2 regions of the Sporosarcina sp. P37 genome follow, and region 1 is predicted to be linked to the other one. Evidence: riboswitches for the same ligand, from Rfam matches in the RefSeq annotation. Region 1 holds a riboswitch; the other holds the start of a gene.
The links. A riboswitch is a leader RNA that binds a small molecule or an ion and turns the genes downstream of it on or off. The one in region 1 is predicted to bind thiamine pyrophosphate.
Positions count from the first base shown of each region.

Region 1 (8,022 bases):
CAATCGGCTTTCGGCTGCAATCGCTTTCGGCAATTGATAAATGACATCCTGTTCTGTATACAATTGCTGGCGGTGGAGGTTGGTCCATTCCAAAATATCCCGATCGACAATCGTCAGTTCACCGATGCCCGCGCGGACAAGCATTTCAGCACCCGCTGAACCGAGCGCGCCTGCGCCGAGAACAAATACTTTCGCTTCACGGATGCGCTGCTGACCGACCGGCCCGATCGGCGCAAACAGTTCCTGCCGTGAGTATTTCCCGATCAATTGGTTACAAGTCCTTCAATTGGACTGCTTGCGACGCCGTAATCACGTTCCGGCATGCGTCCCGCCTTATAACCGAGACGCCCCGCTTCAATCGCCAACTTCATTGCTTCTGCCATCATGACAGGGTTTGCCGCTTCCGACACTGCCGTGTTCAGCAATACACCGTCAGCCCCCAGTTCCATTGCGTATGCCGCGTCTTTCGGAGAGCCGATGCCTGCATCAACGATGACGGGAACATTTGACTGTTCAATGATAAGAGACAGATTCAGCGGATTCAAAATGCCTTTGCCCGAACCGATTGGTGCAGCACCAGGCATAACCGCATGGACCCCTAATTCACAGAGCTTTCTGGCGAGCGCCACATCATCTGACGTATAAGGCAATACAATAAAACCTTCGTCCAGCAACATTTCAGACGCGCGCAATGTCTCGACAGGATCAGGCAGCAATGAACGGCTGCAGCCGATAATTTCCACTTTCACCATGTCACATAGTCCGGAAGCTTTCGCCAGCCGTGCAATATGCACTGCTTCTTCCGCGGTGCTTGCGCCTGCCGTGTTCGGAAGAAGCGTGTAGCGCGTTAAATCCAACTGCTCCAGGAAATTCGGCTGTGATGCTTCAAAAATATCCATTCTGCGAACAGCAAACGTCAAAATATCGGCTTCCGATACAGCCACTGCCTGCTTTTGTACGTTAAATGAAGGGTATTTGCCTGTTCCTAATAATAAACGTGAAGAGAATTTCTTGTCTGCAATTTGTAACATCTTTATCCGCCTCCTACAAAATGTATGATTTCAATTTGGTCTCTGTCCATGATCGGTGCATCGTAGCTGTCTTTCTGCAAAATTTCTTTATTCTGCTCTACTATCAAAATGCGGTCACTGAGTTCCAGATGCGTAAGCAGCTGCTGGACCGTTTCCACTTCCGGCACAACGGAATAAGACTTTCCGTTCAAATCAATGATCTTCTTCATTAGCTATCTCTCCTTTTTCAACTGCCGTCCGATAACTCCGTAATGCGTCTGATGAGCGCATAGGGGATAATAATGCAGCGCCAGCCACATGATGCCGCTGCAGATCTGTCAGATGATGCGGATGGATTCCGCCGATCGCATACACCGGAATAGTACACGCCGACGCGATTTCAAATAATTCCTTCGTGCCGCGCGGAGGCAGCCCGGGTTTTGATGCAGTCTCGTAAACATGTCCATAGAGCAGCCAATCTGCCCCGTTTTGCTCCATTTGCAGTGCCTCATGCAGGGAATGTACCGAGCAGCCGAATGAAATATTCGGATAATCCCGTTGTGCATCTGTGACAGACAGTCCATAACCAGTCAGCTGAACCCGCGGGACAGACAACATACTTGCCAAACTCGGTCTGGCATGAATGATAAGTTTAGCAAGCGGGAAATTCCTGTCCTTCAGACGTATTATCAAATCAGTCAACTGTTCATCTGTCTTGGACTTTTCGCGCAGAATCACAGCGTCAAGGTACGGCTCGGCCTGCTGTAAATTCTTCAGCAGCTCATCGTTCGTAAGACAGTCTCCGGTAACGCCAATTAACTTCATGCGGTCCACTCCAATAAAAAACCACTTCCCGAATCGGAAAGTGGTGGATGTGTCGACAGAAATAGATACGATGCGACGTGCCACTTCCCTCCGCAGGTTCTAACCTGTTCAGGTAATAAGGGTTTCAGAGCCACACTCTTTTCTCAGTCCTTGTAAAGGATTCCCCTAATGGTCAAAATATTTTGTTTTTCTCATCTAGCATATCATTTACATTCCTTAATGAAAAGGGCTTCTTTTATACTAGCAATAACTTATCCAAATCGAGAATATGCACAGTTTTCGTGCCGGACTGCCGGATCCAGCCCGAATCTTCAAAAAAGCTTAATTTTCGGCTGATCGTTTCAGGCGTCGTGCCGATATGGGAAGCCAAGTCTTTGCGGCTCATCGGCAGTTCCACCGTCAGTTGCTGCTGCTCTTCTGATAAATCTGCCAAGTACAGGGCGAGCCGTGTCTCGGCGGATTCCATTCCAATCCGTGCGGCCCGCTGTTCTGTACCTGCCAGTCGATGAGAAAACTCTTCCAGCATTTTCAATGAAATCGCAGGGTGCTCTTGCAGAAGCTTCTGCATTTGATCGCGTCCAATAATGCATAATTCCGCAGGCTCAAGCGTTTCTGCATAAGCGTCATGCGGTTTGGCGTCAAATAGTGACAGTTCGCCTGTGAAATCACCGGGCTCTAAAATACGCACTAATTGTTCTTTGCCGTTTTCCGACAGGCGGTAAATTTTGATCCGGCCTTTATGCAAAATATATAATCCTTGTGGATGGTCGCCTTCCCGGTAAATAGTTGCACCGCGTGAGTGGGACGCGCTGTGTGCAAGTTCTACAATGCGGTCCATCTGCTGCTCTTCCAGATGATTAAACAAAGGCACCCGGGACACGCAGGAATAGTAGGGCATAGGGTCATCGTGCTGGTGCTGATTCATTCGCTTTCACCTCATTTTGATGTCGGTTAGATGGTTTATCACTAGTATACCGTATTAACCGAATTGCGTTCAGGATCACCAGAAGCACACTTGCTTCATGGATGAGCATGCCTGACGCCAAGAAGACTTTACCGAAAAGCACACCAATGAGCAGCAAGAATACTGTGCCGACTGCGAAGAATGTGTTTTGCTTCATATTTCTAACAGTCGCTTTCGATAATGCATAGGCGTGAGAGAATTGGTCGAGACGGTCGGCCATCAAGACGATGTCTGCTGTCTCCATGGAAATGTCCGTTCCGCCTTCACCCATCGCCAGTCCGATATCTGCCGCAGCAATTGCTGGTGCATCGTTAATTCCGTCACCTGCCATGGCAACCCGGTAACCTTGTTCTTTCAATTTTGAAACGGCTGCCACTTTATCTTCGGGCAACAGTTCAGCATGCACTTGATCAAGCCCCAGCTGTTCGCCGACGAGACGGGCGGTATGCACATTATCGCCTGTCAGCATGATCATTTGCTTGATGCCGTTCTTCCGGAGCTTGGCCAGTGCAGCTTCTGCTTCCGGCCGAATTTGATCCGCAATAGAAATAATGCCTGCAATTTCATTTCCAACACTGATGAATACGGCAGTATTACCTGCTTTTTCGCGCTGGGCTGCATAAGCCTCTATTTCCGGATGAATGACTGTACCTTGCGATTCCATCAATTTACGATTACCTGCGGCAAGCTGCTTACCTTCTACTTTGGCGGAAATTCCATTGCCTTTGATCACTTCTGTGTTTTGAGCTTTGTGCTGCAATTGAATGAATCGTTTCTTTGCTTCCCGGACAATGGCCTGACCTAAATGATGCTCTGACATGAATTCAGCTTCCGCTGTGAGGCGCAGCAGCTCATCTTTATCCATATTCCAGCTATGGATATCTGTAACGCCAGGGCGTCCTTTCGTCAATGTGCCTGTTTTGTCGAAGACGACGGTATCAATTTTGGCTAATTGCTCCATTACGTCGCCGCCTTTAATGAGTGCCCCGTGACGCGCGCCGTTACCAATTCCCGCCACAATAGAGACGGGTGCGGATATGACGAGAGCACCCGGACAGGCAATAACCAGGAATGTCAGTGTCATTTCGATATTTCGTGTGAACAGATAAACGACAATCGACAGAATGACGATGGAAGGTGTGTAGATATTGGCGAAACGCTCCAGAAACTTTTCGGTTTTAGATTTGGCTTCCTGCGCTTCTTCGACCAGCTCAATAATACGGGCGAATGCAGTATCGTCGCCGATGCGTTCTGCCAGCACTTCAATATAGCCATGATCGATCAATGTACCGCTGAATACTTGATCATCCAGCGTTTTAGAAGCGGGGACCGACTCTCCTGTAATTGCTGCTTCGTTAATAGATGCGGTACCTGAAATAATCGGGCCGTCGACTGGAATTTTTTCGCCTGAGCGGACAATGACCCGGTCACCGGGCTCCACTTCTTCCACTGGAATCGTTACCCATTCACCGCCGCGCCAAACACTTGCATCAAGCGGCGCCAGATCAGTAAGGGATTTGAGAGAGGAGCGGGTTTTCTCCATCGTGCGAATTTCCAGCAGTGCGCCGAATAAAAACAGGAAAGTGACCGCGGCGGATTCTACATATTCACCGATGAAGAGCGCCCCGATCACCGCAATGGTGACGAGAAGCTCAATGCTGAAAGCTTTCATGCGAATAGCTTTCCATGCCTTGATCGCGATTGGAGTTCCGGCGATAAACGTGGCAGCAATCAGTGTAATCTGACGGGCCTCGTGCCAGCCTGCGAAGTGCAGAATAATGGCAGCTCCAAGTAATATCGCGGAAAGGGACGTAATACGAACCGTTTGTTTGGCATTCATTGGAATACCTCCTTGTTATGAAATCTTTTTGCTGAGCACAGGGTAACCGAGATTTTCAATCAGTGCCTGCAAGTCATCAGCAGTGATAATGGATTCGTCAAACTCTACTCGGATTTTACTCGAGTGGAATAAAACCTTTACTTGCTGTACGCCTTTCGCACGGGATAGTGCACCTTCAATTTTTTTGATACATGACGGACAACTGAATGGCTCCATTAAAAATACAACTTTTTTCATTACTCTCATCCTTTTGGTTTGTATTTGTTAACTTAAGTATAGGACGTTTTTATATATGCCGCCTTGACGCCAATCAAGTTTAGACAATCAGGACTTTTTCTTCTTGCCGAAGTGCTTTATACTGAATAGGTAGTACAACATTTATGAATAGAGGAGAATCGTACGGATGAAATTAACCTATTCTGGTAAAACGAAAGACGTCTATCAGCTGGAAGACGGCCACGTGCTATTGAAATTCAAGGATGATGTAACAGGGGAAGACGGTGTATTCGATCCGGGTGCCAACACAGTGGGACTGACGATTGAAGGAGCCGGGAAATCCGGTCTTCGCATGACGCAGTACTTTTTTGAGAAATTGGCGGAGCAGAACGTGCCTACACACTACATCGGTGCTGATCTTGATGAAGTGACGATGACAGTGAAGCCTGCTACGGTCTTTGGTAAAGGATTAGAAGTGATTTGCCGATACCGTGCGGTCGGAAGTTTCTTGCGCAGATACGGTGCGTACTGTGAAGAAGGACAAGTATTGAATGCATTTGTGGAAGTGACGCTCAAGGACGATGAACGTCTAGATCCGCCGATATCTGAAGACGCTTTGGCACAGCTACATATTTTGACGCATGAGGAATATGCGACGCTAAAAGAATTGACTCAGCAAATTTCTGAGGTAGTGCGTTCGGAGATGGCGGAAAAAGGTTTGGAACTGTATGATATCAAACTGGAATTCGGCCGGGATCCTGAAAGAAATATTATGTTGATTGATGAGATTTCGGGAGGAAATATGCGTGTTTATAAAGGTGACACGTATATCGAACCGATGGAATTAGAAAAGATATTATTTTCATAAATTACAACCGGAAACGAAAAACGTTTCCGGTTTTTTTAATTCCGCTTCAGGCTATAAGCTGACTGACCTGGCGAGGTTTTACTTTTTCATTAAATAAATGAAATTATATATTTACTGTTGACAACGTTTTCAGAGTTATCTATAATAACAACCAGTGTCAGAGGAGACACATAGTTTGCTTCTTCGCCAGTGTGTGAACGTTGGCTGGATGAATGCGTATGGCAGTAAATTCAAGATAATGAAAGTGTCTTTCATATCAGCGAATCAATAGTAATCATGCTGTTTTCATGAACAAAAGCTCTCCGCTTTTGTATAGGCGCTCTTTTTTGCTCTTCATACCGCAAGGCAGAAAGTTAGCACCCAAATAGCCTGCACGAATCTCCATTTGGCTTTTCTACGTAAGTATCCTTGCTATATCCGCCAGATTTCTCATTCGGAATCTGCCGAGTGCTTATGCTCGGTCTTTAAAAACCTCACAGACAATAATTATTCAGTGAACCAATTTAGTATTGCCGCGTTCCCTGGCAGAGAAGCGACTTTACATCCCAGATATTTGCAGATAGTGAAAATTTGTGCATACGCACAAGACAGGACTTGGAGGAGAAACTGTTTGGATAAAAATCAGAAGGTTTCGATTGCAGTACTGAACCGCGATGACTCCTACTCATTCCGTATCCCGACTGTGGAAGATGGAAAGTTCATCTGGCAGCTTATTAAGGATACGCAGGTTCTCGATCTGAATTCTTCTTACAGCTATTTGCTGTGGGCAGATAAATTCAGCGAAACGAGTATTATCGTGGAGGAAGATGGCAAGCTCGTCGGCTTCATTTCCGGATTTATTCAGCCGAAAGCCCAAGACACATTGTTTATCTGGCAAGTGGCGGTCGATGAATCAGCACGGGGCAAGCGGTTGGCATCCCGTATGCTGCACGCTATTTTGCAGAGTGATGCATGTCGGAATATTCGGTATTTGGAGGCGACAGTGACACCGTCCAATATCCCGTCTGCCAAGCTGTTTAAAGGGCTGGCACGTGATTTGCAGACAGAATGCACAATTACGGAAGGCTACACGGAAGATCAATTTCCTGGAGGCGGACACGAATCAGAAGAACTGTTCCGTATCGGTCCATTCTGAGCAACTGGCCGGCTGCCGCAATTGACACAGGAAAATACAGAAATTTAATGGAGGAATTAATTACAAATGGTACTGACCAAAAGTCAGCAGGTAATGGAAGTATTCGAAAATCATGAGTCGCAAGTGAGAAGTTACAGCAGAAGTTTCCCGACAGTATTCAAAAAAGCAAAAGGCTATAAGATGTGGGACACGGAAGGTAAAGAGTATATCGATTTCTTTGCCGGTGCCGGTGCTTTGAACTACGGCCATAACAACGACAAGATGAAAGAAAAACTAATTGAGTATATTCAGGACGACGGCATTGCGCATAGTCTGGATATGGGTACGACAGTGCGAAAAGAGTTTCTTGAACGATTTAACGAAGTGATCTTGCAGCCGAGAAACATGAACTACAAAGTAATGTTTCCAGGGCCCACTGGAACGAATACGGTCGAAAGTGCATTGAAGGTCGCCCGCAAAGCAACGGGACGCCAGAATGTAGTCAGCTTTACGAACGGCTTCCATGGCATGACGCTCGGTGCATTGTCTGTCACAGGCAATTCATACAACCGGGCAGGCGCTGGCGTACCGCTTACTAACACCACATCTATGCCGTTCGACACGTTTTTAGACGAAGGCCAGTCGCTGAACTATTTGAAAAAGTATCTGGCTGACGCGAGCAGTGGTTTGGATCTGCCCGCTGCGATGATTGTGGAAACGGTACAAGGGGAGGGCGGCATCAATCCCGCAAGCTTTGAGTGGCTGCGTGAAATTGAGCGCCTCTGCAAAAATTACGATATCTTACTGATTGTCGATGATGTGCAGGCAGGCTGCGGCCGGACTGGAACCTTCTTCAGTTTTGAACCGGCTGGCATCAAGCCCGACGTTGTCTGTCTTTCGAAATCCATTGGCGGCTATGGACTGCCGTTAGCATTAACGCTGATCAAACCGGAATATGATAAATTCGGACCGGCTGAGCATAACGGAACATTCCGCGGAAATAATATGGCGATTTTGACAGCAACAGAAGCGTTATCGTACTGGGAAACAGATGAATTCGCTAAATCGGTACAAGAAAAATCCAAGCTTATCACCGAACGCATGGAGACAATCGTCGAAGATTATCCGCAGCTGAAAGCAACAACCCGAGGACGCGGTTTCATGCAGGGAATTGTCTGTGGTGAA
Region 1 covers NZ_CP015349.1:2,089,690-2,097,711, forward strand. The annotation lists gene SporoP37_RS10775 (ThiF family adenylyltransferase) at 1-267, opposite strand, end outside; gene SporoP37_RS10780 (thiazole synthase) at 264-1,037, opposite strand; gene thiS (sulfur carrier protein ThiS) at 1,034-1,240, opposite strand; gene SporoP37_RS10790 (thiamine phosphate synthase) at 1,224-1,835, opposite strand; TPP riboswitch at 1,904-2,012, opposite strand; gene SporoP37_RS10795 (Crp/Fnr family transcriptional regulator) at 2,071-2,760, opposite strand; gene SporoP37_RS10800 (heavy metal translocating P-type ATPase) at 2,738-4,639, opposite strand; gene SporoP37_RS10805 (heavy-metal-associated domain-containing protein) at 4,655-4,876, opposite strand; gene SporoP37_RS10810 (phosphoribosylaminoimidazolesuccinocarboxamide synthase) at 5,043-5,723, shown strand; gene ectA (diaminobutyrate acetyltransferase) at 6,334-6,858, shown strand; gene ectB (diaminobutyrate--2-oxoglutarate transaminase) at 6,925-8,022, shown strand, end outside.

Region 2 (8,022 bases), 330 kb from region 1:
CAAACAGTTCCAAACAAGCTTCACTCATTTATTAAGTGCCTTAATCTTAGTGACTACTTTTTTAGGTATTCTTGATAAAACTCTAGATCCGAATGAACATGTCTTTTTTATTGGCCTGACGTTAATTTTATTAGGAAGCTACTGCTTTACATTTTACAAAGGTGATTTACATCTTTTCTTTAATAAGAGGTTTTTAAAAGAAGAGGACAATAAAAACTAATGGAAACGGCGATGCTATGACTGCTTGGGAAGTGTGTAATAATTCTCTATTCATTATGACTGCATTCAGTTCAATAACGTCATAGAACCCCACTTTTTGTGAAGTGGGGTTATTCTTTCGTAGTTAAATGATAAAACAGGAGCCTATGCACCGCGCAGTTATTTATTGCAAAGCATACTGCCTATAGAGAAGTAGCTGAACTTTTACATATCTGAAATAGTAAACTCCATCTTCACATTCTCTTTTAAGTATTTCCCATCCGCATTGCGCAAATCTTCTATCCATAAGGTATAGGTTCCGCCGAGTTCAAACAGATCATATGTCCAAACTTCCACAATCGTATTTTTTCCATTCTCATCTTTTGCCAAATTGGCGACCGTAGGCATCCTATATCCGTAACCGCTCGTAATATACACAGTCGCATCGTTCACACTGGCAGTATCTACTGCATGATTGAACTTAATTTTCCATACTTTATCCTGCGGTATATTTTTCTTCGCTGGCCATGTTTTATAGTGAGCTTCCGCTACATTCGCTTGAACCAATCCGTGGCCGTAATAAGGATCGCGGCCCAGTGTGCCCATATCAATGGAATTTTGAATTAATTTACTGCGCAGCTGGCGGTTTGTGTAGTTCGGATACTCTTCTTTCAGAAGTGCCAGCAGACCTGCTACATGCGGTGCTGCCATAGACGTTCCGCTCATGTAACCGTAGGATCCATTTTTCAATGTACTGTACACATAACTGCCTGGCGCGGTAACTTCTGTTTCTGATCCAAACGAGGAGTAATACGACACAAGGCTGTCTTCATCAATCGATCCGACTGCAATCACTTCAGAATATTTACCGGGATAATTCACGGTGTTATCACGACTATCCGTTCCGGTATTACCTGTAATCCCAACAAGTAACATACCTTCATTGTAAGCTGTCTTAATGATTTCATGAAGTCCGTAATGATTATAGTAATCATAGGTGTATAAGCTCATATTCAGGATATCCATTTCATTCGTGATGGACCAATCTATTCCTTTTATCAGATCGGAAGTTAAGAAGGAGTTGTTTCTGTCTATTACTTTTACCGCATAGAGCTCAGCATCAGGTGCTACGCCTACAACGCCTGTATGATTATTTTTTGCACCGATAATGCCCGCCACATGCGTTCCATGGTTATGATCATCCGCATAAGAACTGGTGCCCGCTACGAATGAAACACCTCCGCTGACTGTTACATCTTCATGCCGTAAAGAAATACCGCTGTCGAGCACAGCGACCTTGACACCTTTACCTGTATAATTTCTCCAAGATGACTGCGCCCGAACTTTCCGCACGCCCCAGGGAATGGTTTGATTGATGCCTTGGCTCAGACGGCCGTCAAGGGATTGGATAGGCGTATATCGTCTGATTTCTTCATCGGCTTCGACGTGTTTAACGCTTTCATCAAACTTTATTTTGTTTAGTTGTGGATCAGACAACTGAACTAATAGGGCAGGAAGATGCTTGTACGCATGTAAAACCTCGCCGCCCAGCTCCATGATTCTGTCGGGGTTGATGCTCGCATGATTTTCATAGTATACAATATACTTCCCCTCAACACTTTGAGCCTGCGCGTTTATCGTGAAGCCGGCGAAAGCAACCAACAGTGCTGCAATTAATGATGCAACTAATTTTTTCATCTGCATACCTCCTGTAAATTGATTTTATTACTCATCGATAACTTAATAGTAACAGGTGTCTGACAATTGTTCTATGTGTAATTGGAATAATATGAAATATTTCCCTGATTTACAGGTGGCGTCAAACGATACCTATTAAATGATCAAAATTTTACCTATGCATCGCACAAGTCAAACACTGCTCAGACATTTTGTAGTAAATAAATAGTTCTTCCACTGGAGGCGCTGTTTTCTTCTAGAAAGAAGCCTTCTGAATGAGAACTCATCCAGAAGGCTTTCTTTTCGTAGTTGATACATAATAATTTTACAAACCAACACCGTAAAAACTTAATTTTGTTTATGTTTAATTGCCATACAATCCTCGAACGCTGCAGAATCACTATTAATAATGGACACTCTCTGTCTTTAAGCATTTTATGCATTGCCTGTATGTTGCGGTTTCGGTATATTCGTGTATGCACTGTGCCTGCAGGAGGTCCAGCTGTTCTTCTAACAGATGAAGATTTTGGCGTTTCACAGTAATTTGATGAAGTAATTGTTCAGCTGTCATAACTCCAATCCCTCCTTATTACAGATAGATTCCGGCACCGGATTTTTTAAATTCTTCAGCTTTCTCCTTCATACCGTTTTCAACGGCAAGCTTCTCTTCTAAACTGTTATCGTCGGCGTATTTTCTAATGTCGTGTGAAATTCGCATACTGCAAAATTTTGGCCCGCACATAGAACAGAAGTGAGCGACCTTTGCTCCTTCAGCCGGCAATGTTTCATCATGATATTCCATCGCGCGTTCAGGATCCAGACTTAAATTAAATTGATCACGCCAGCGGAATTCAAAACGGGCTTTTGATAGTGCATGGTCACGTTTGTATGCGCTCGGGTGGCCTTTTGCCAAATCAGCTGCATGTGCCGCAATTTTATAAGCAATGACGCCTTCGCGCACGTCCTCTTTATTCGGCAGGCCAAGATGCTCTTTAGGAGTTACATAGCATAACATCGCTGTCCCTAACGAACCAATCATTGCCGCACCAATAGCGGATGTGATGTGGTCGTAGGCAGGAGCAATATCTGTTGTCAAAGGACCGAGTGTATAGAACGGTGCTTCCTGGCATATGTCCATTTGCTTATCAACGTTTTCTTTAATTAAATGCAGAGGCACATGTCCGGGGCCTTCTGCCATTACTTGCACATCATGGGTCCAAGCAATTTTCGTAAGCTCTCCAAGTGTTTCAAGTTCAGCGAATTGGGCCTCGTCATTGGCATCAGCGATGGAGCCTGGACGTAATCCATCTCCCAATGAAAAAGCAATATCATACTGTTTCATAATTTCACATATATCTTCAAAGTGTGTGTACAGGAAATTTTCTTTATGATGCAGCATACACCACTGGGCCATAATAGAACCGCCCCGTGAGACAATTCCGGTCACACGATGAATTGTCATAGGAATATAACGGAGCAATACACCCGCATGGATGGTAAAGTAGCTGACACCTTGCTCTGCCTGCTCAATCAACGTGTCGCGGAATACTTCCCATGAAAGGTCCTCCACTTTGCCGTTTACTTTTTCCAGCGCCTGATATAATGGAACCGTTCCTACAGGGACAGGGGAGTTGCGGATGATCCATTCACGTGTTGTGTGAATGTTCTTTCCTGTTGATAAATCCATAATATTATCTGCGCCCCAGCGTGTAGCCCATGTCATCTTTTCCACTTCTTCAGCAATGGATGAAGAAACGGCAGAATTCCCGATATTCGCATTGATTTTTACATGGAATTTACTGCCGATAATCATTGGTTCCGCTTCTGGGTGGTTAATATTCGACGGGATAATTGCCCGTCCTCTCGCGACTTCATCCCGGACCAATTCAGGCGTTACATGTTCACGGATTGCAATGAACTCCATTTCAGGTGTAATGATTCCTTTGCGCGCATAATGCATTTGCGTAACATTCATGCCGCGTTTTGCCCGTAATGGTTTGCGTTTCAGCAATGGAAATTCAGCGTCATGTTCCATTTGTTCCATTGAACGATACCCATTATCCTGTGGCTTCACTTGCCGGCCTTCATACTCTTCTACGTCATTTCGTTCAATTATCCAATTCTTTTTGATAGTCGGCAGTCCTTTTTCGATGTCTGCCTGATAACCGGCTTCCGTATATTTACCGCTTGTATCATAGACACGGAAAGGTTCATTCGCAATTTCACCTTGGTCAGTTACAGTAGGTGACAGCTCAATTTCGCGCATCGGTACGAGTATGTCTGGACGGCTTCCTCGTACGTAAATCTTTCTGCTTGCCGGAAAACATTTGTGGATATGGATTTCTTCTTTCTTCTCTTGCATGTGGTCATCGTCTCCTTTTGAGGGGGTGACATGACTCGATTCAAGTAAAGGGAATCGGCAACAAAAAAGACCAGTTCCGTAAATAGGACCTGGTCTCCAAAACGCAAAAAAATGCGCTGCTGATAAAATGAAAACTTCCCTACGCTGGTACGAGCCAGATCAGGTCCAAAGAGTCCGGAATGCGTGTACAATCATTCCATCTCAGTCCAATTACGTTGGACACCCCTAGTTATTGTATTTAATTGTGTGAACAGGAACAGTCTACCATGGCCTGCGCAGCTTTCAAAGGGTCATTATAACTATATTTGCCATGTATACCGTTATTTACATACTGTATCATTCAATCTTAGTAAATCCACAGAATTCATTCACCTGCACTCCTATCCCCAACATAACTTATTAGAGCACGGCTAAACGCAGGAAGGGGAATCATGTATGACAAGCGAATTCCATTATGGGGAGTCACAACCGAACATTTTGTTTTTAATGGTGGACCAGGATCGGTTTCCGCCTGTTTATGAAACAAAGGATCTGCAAAGATGGAGAAGAAAGAATCTGGTGGCGCAGGAACTGCTGCGGAAAAACGGGCTTTCATTTTTGAACCATTATGCAGCGAGTACGGCTTGTTCTCCCAGCCGGACCTCATTATATACAGGGCACTATCCTTCATTACATGGCGTCACGCAAACACCGGGTGCTGCAAAGGGTTCGTTCGACGCAGATCTATTCTGGCTGGATCCGAATACCGTTCCAACGATAGGGGACTATTTCCGCGCTGCAGGCTACAAAACGTTTTGGAAAGGGAAGTGGCATGCGTCGGAACCTGATATCCTCATTCCGGGCACGAAAAATTCATTGCCCAGTTACGATCAGCAGACAGGTGTGCCTAATAAAAAGAATGAGAGAATTTATCGGAAGGCAGACCGTCTGAATGAATACGGCTTTTCTGAGTGGATTGGTCCGGACCCCCATGGTGCAGATCCCAGAAATTCTGCTTCATCTGCAGGGACTGGAACGAGCGGGCGCGATGAAGTGTATGCAGCGGATGCCGTGAAACTCATAAAACAATTAGATAAAGATAGACATTGTGATAAAAAGGATACGCCTTGGTTTATTCAATGTTCATTCGTCAACCCGCACGATATCGCATTGTATGGCATGTTTTCAGCCATTTCTCCTAACTTTACTTTCGAAGTAGATCCCACACTGCCTTTCATACCTCCAGCCCCGACTGTTCACGAATCACTGCAGTCGAAACCCATGGTACAGGAAAGCTATCGGCAAACGTATCCAAAAGGGCTTCAGCCGATACATGATAATAATTTTTACCGTCAGCTGTATTACAGTCTTCAAAAAGAAGTGGATAACGAACTCTTGAAAGTCATTACGGCTCTCCAACAGTCCAGTTTTTTCGATAATACGATCATCGTGTTCACTTCGGATCATGGGGAGCAACTGGATGCGCATGGCGGCCTGTATCAGAAATGGTACACGATGTACGAAGAATCCATTCACGTGCCTCTCATCATTCATAGCCCAAAACTTTTCCATAATGCAAAGTCTACAAACATGCTAACGAGCCACGTCGACATTCTGCCTACTCTTCTGGGATTGGCAGGAATTGACGCAGCTTCTGTACAACGGAAACTATCCCGCGATCATACAGAAGCACAGCCGCTCGTTGGTAGGAATCTGACACCGCTCTTTTACGGCCGTGACCAGTTCTTTCGGGCAAATGAACCGCTGTATTTCATGACAGAAGATAATGTCTTCAAAGGGCTCAACCAAACAAACCCGATTACCGGGCGCCCTTACGAACAAGTTGTCCAGCCAAGCTCGATCGAAGCCGTCTTTGCCTCACTTCCAACGGGATGCAGCAAGGAGCATGAAATTTGGAAATTTGCCCGATACTTTGACAACCCTCAATTTTGGACAGATCCCGGAGTCAGTGATACAACACTTGTTGAGAAAGACGGATGCTTGGTAGAGGCAGTCAAAACAGAGCCGGCTGGCGATCAATTTGAACTTTACAACCTTGCCGAAGATCCGCTGGAGACGAACAATTTGGCTGATCCTGCGAATGCGACGGATGAATCAAAGGTGATTCGGTGTAAATTGGAAAAGTTATTGGCGGATGAGCGTGGTAAGAAACGGTTGGGTCCGGGAAGGCGATGAATAGAGTACGAACAGAGTACCAGGTCCCGATACAATTCTGAATTGTATCGGGACCTGGCACCTTAATAATTAGCGATTACGATATCTTCGTTTTCATTAGGGGTGATTGCATTTTTATCCGCCATGATCGGTACGCTAGTTGCGAAAATAGGCGGTGCAGATGAAACATTGGTCCGTAAAGGTTTGATGGGCTATAATTCTGTGCTTACCGGATTGGTGCTGCAAACATTTTTGACCGGGCCTACTGCCTGGGTTGTGGCACTGGTTGGCGCAGCGGTCACTGCGATACTAACCGCGACGTTAATGTATTTCTTAGGAAACCTCGGCATTCCAATCTTGACATTGCCATTTATCCTATTAACTTGGTTCACACTGCTTGCATCCTATAAACTCGAAAGCATTAAGTTAAGCGGGTCACTGTCTCCTCAAAGTTTAGCTAATTGGGAATTGAATATGGAAGGAAAAATCAATCTGCTTCAATCAACGTTTAATGGAATCGGTCAAATCTTTTTCGTTACCGAAGCCATACCTGGTCTTTTATTATTCATTGCGATATTTTGGGCTAGCAGAAAAATGGGAATATATGCGGTCATTGGTAATGTGGTCGCGTGTTTGACAGCTTTGGCATTAGCGGGGGAACATGCGCTAATCCTACTGGGGTTATATGGCTATAACGCTATTTTGACCATTCTAGCCGTATCGGTTGTGTACAACACGAAGGAAAATCGCTATGCACCTATTACAGGTGTGGCGGCGGCATGTATTACAGTTCCCCTTATGGCAAGTGTCAGCATTTGGCTATTGCCGTTGGGGCTTCCCGCTTTGACAATGCCATTTGTGCTGAGTACTTGGCTGATATTAGGCGCTAGAAAAGTTTTGCCGAAATTGTAATAGCCCTGTTTTTCAGTGCCAGGTCCCGCTGCAATTCTGAATTGTAGCGGGACCTTTTACCTTTACATTAGTTATGAAATTCATACAGTTTCTATTCCTTAGTGTGAAAACGAATTATAAAATGCGAACTAGTAGGAAAAATTATAATTCACTAAATAGTATTGACAATTCTGTTAACTTGTTTTAAGCTTTCCATATCGTTAACTGTTAGCTGTTAACAGATAACAGCTGACAACCAAATGAAAGATATATGAAGAATAAATAAAGAGTAGGTGGATTAAAAATGGAAAAGAAGAAAATTGTCATGTTAAGTACTGGCGGAACTATTGCCAGTAAAAGAAATCCGGAAACAGGTTTGCTTACGGCTGGCGTTATGTCTGGAGAAGAATTATCCAAGATGTGTGACTTACCTGAAACAATTACAGTAGACGTTCAGTCGGTATTCCAAATTCCAAGCAACCATATGAACTTTGAATATTTATATACACTTAAAGAGAAGATTGAAGAAGTGTTTCAAAATGAACAAGTTGATGGAATAGTAGTTACCCACGGTACAGATACTTTAGAAGAAACTGCTTATTTCTTAGATCTCGTAATTTCAGATGATCGTCCTGTTGTTATCACAGGTTCCCAAAGAGGACCAACTGTTATTGGAACGGATGCTTTTGTAAACTTAAGACAATCGATTATTTTAGCTGCACATCCGGAAAGCCGTAGTT
Region 2 covers NZ_CP015349.1:2,415,997-2,424,018, forward strand. The annotation lists gene SporoP37_RS12300 (hypothetical protein) at 1-220, shown strand, start outside; gene SporoP37_RS12305 (S8 family peptidase) at 424-1,896, opposite strand; gene thiC (phosphomethylpyrimidine synthase ThiC) at 2,465-4,237, opposite strand; TPP riboswitch at 4,357-4,474, opposite strand; gene SporoP37_RS12315 (sulfatase family protein) at 4,673-6,412, shown strand; gene SporoP37_RS12320 (urea transporter) at 6,536-7,303, shown strand; gene SporoP37_RS12325 (asparaginase) at 7,587-8,022, shown strand, end outside.
Region 2: another riboswitch for thiamine pyrophosphate. It lies ahead of thiC (phosphomethylpyrimidine synthase ThiC); the one in region 1 lies ahead of SporoP37_RS10790 (thiamine phosphate synthase).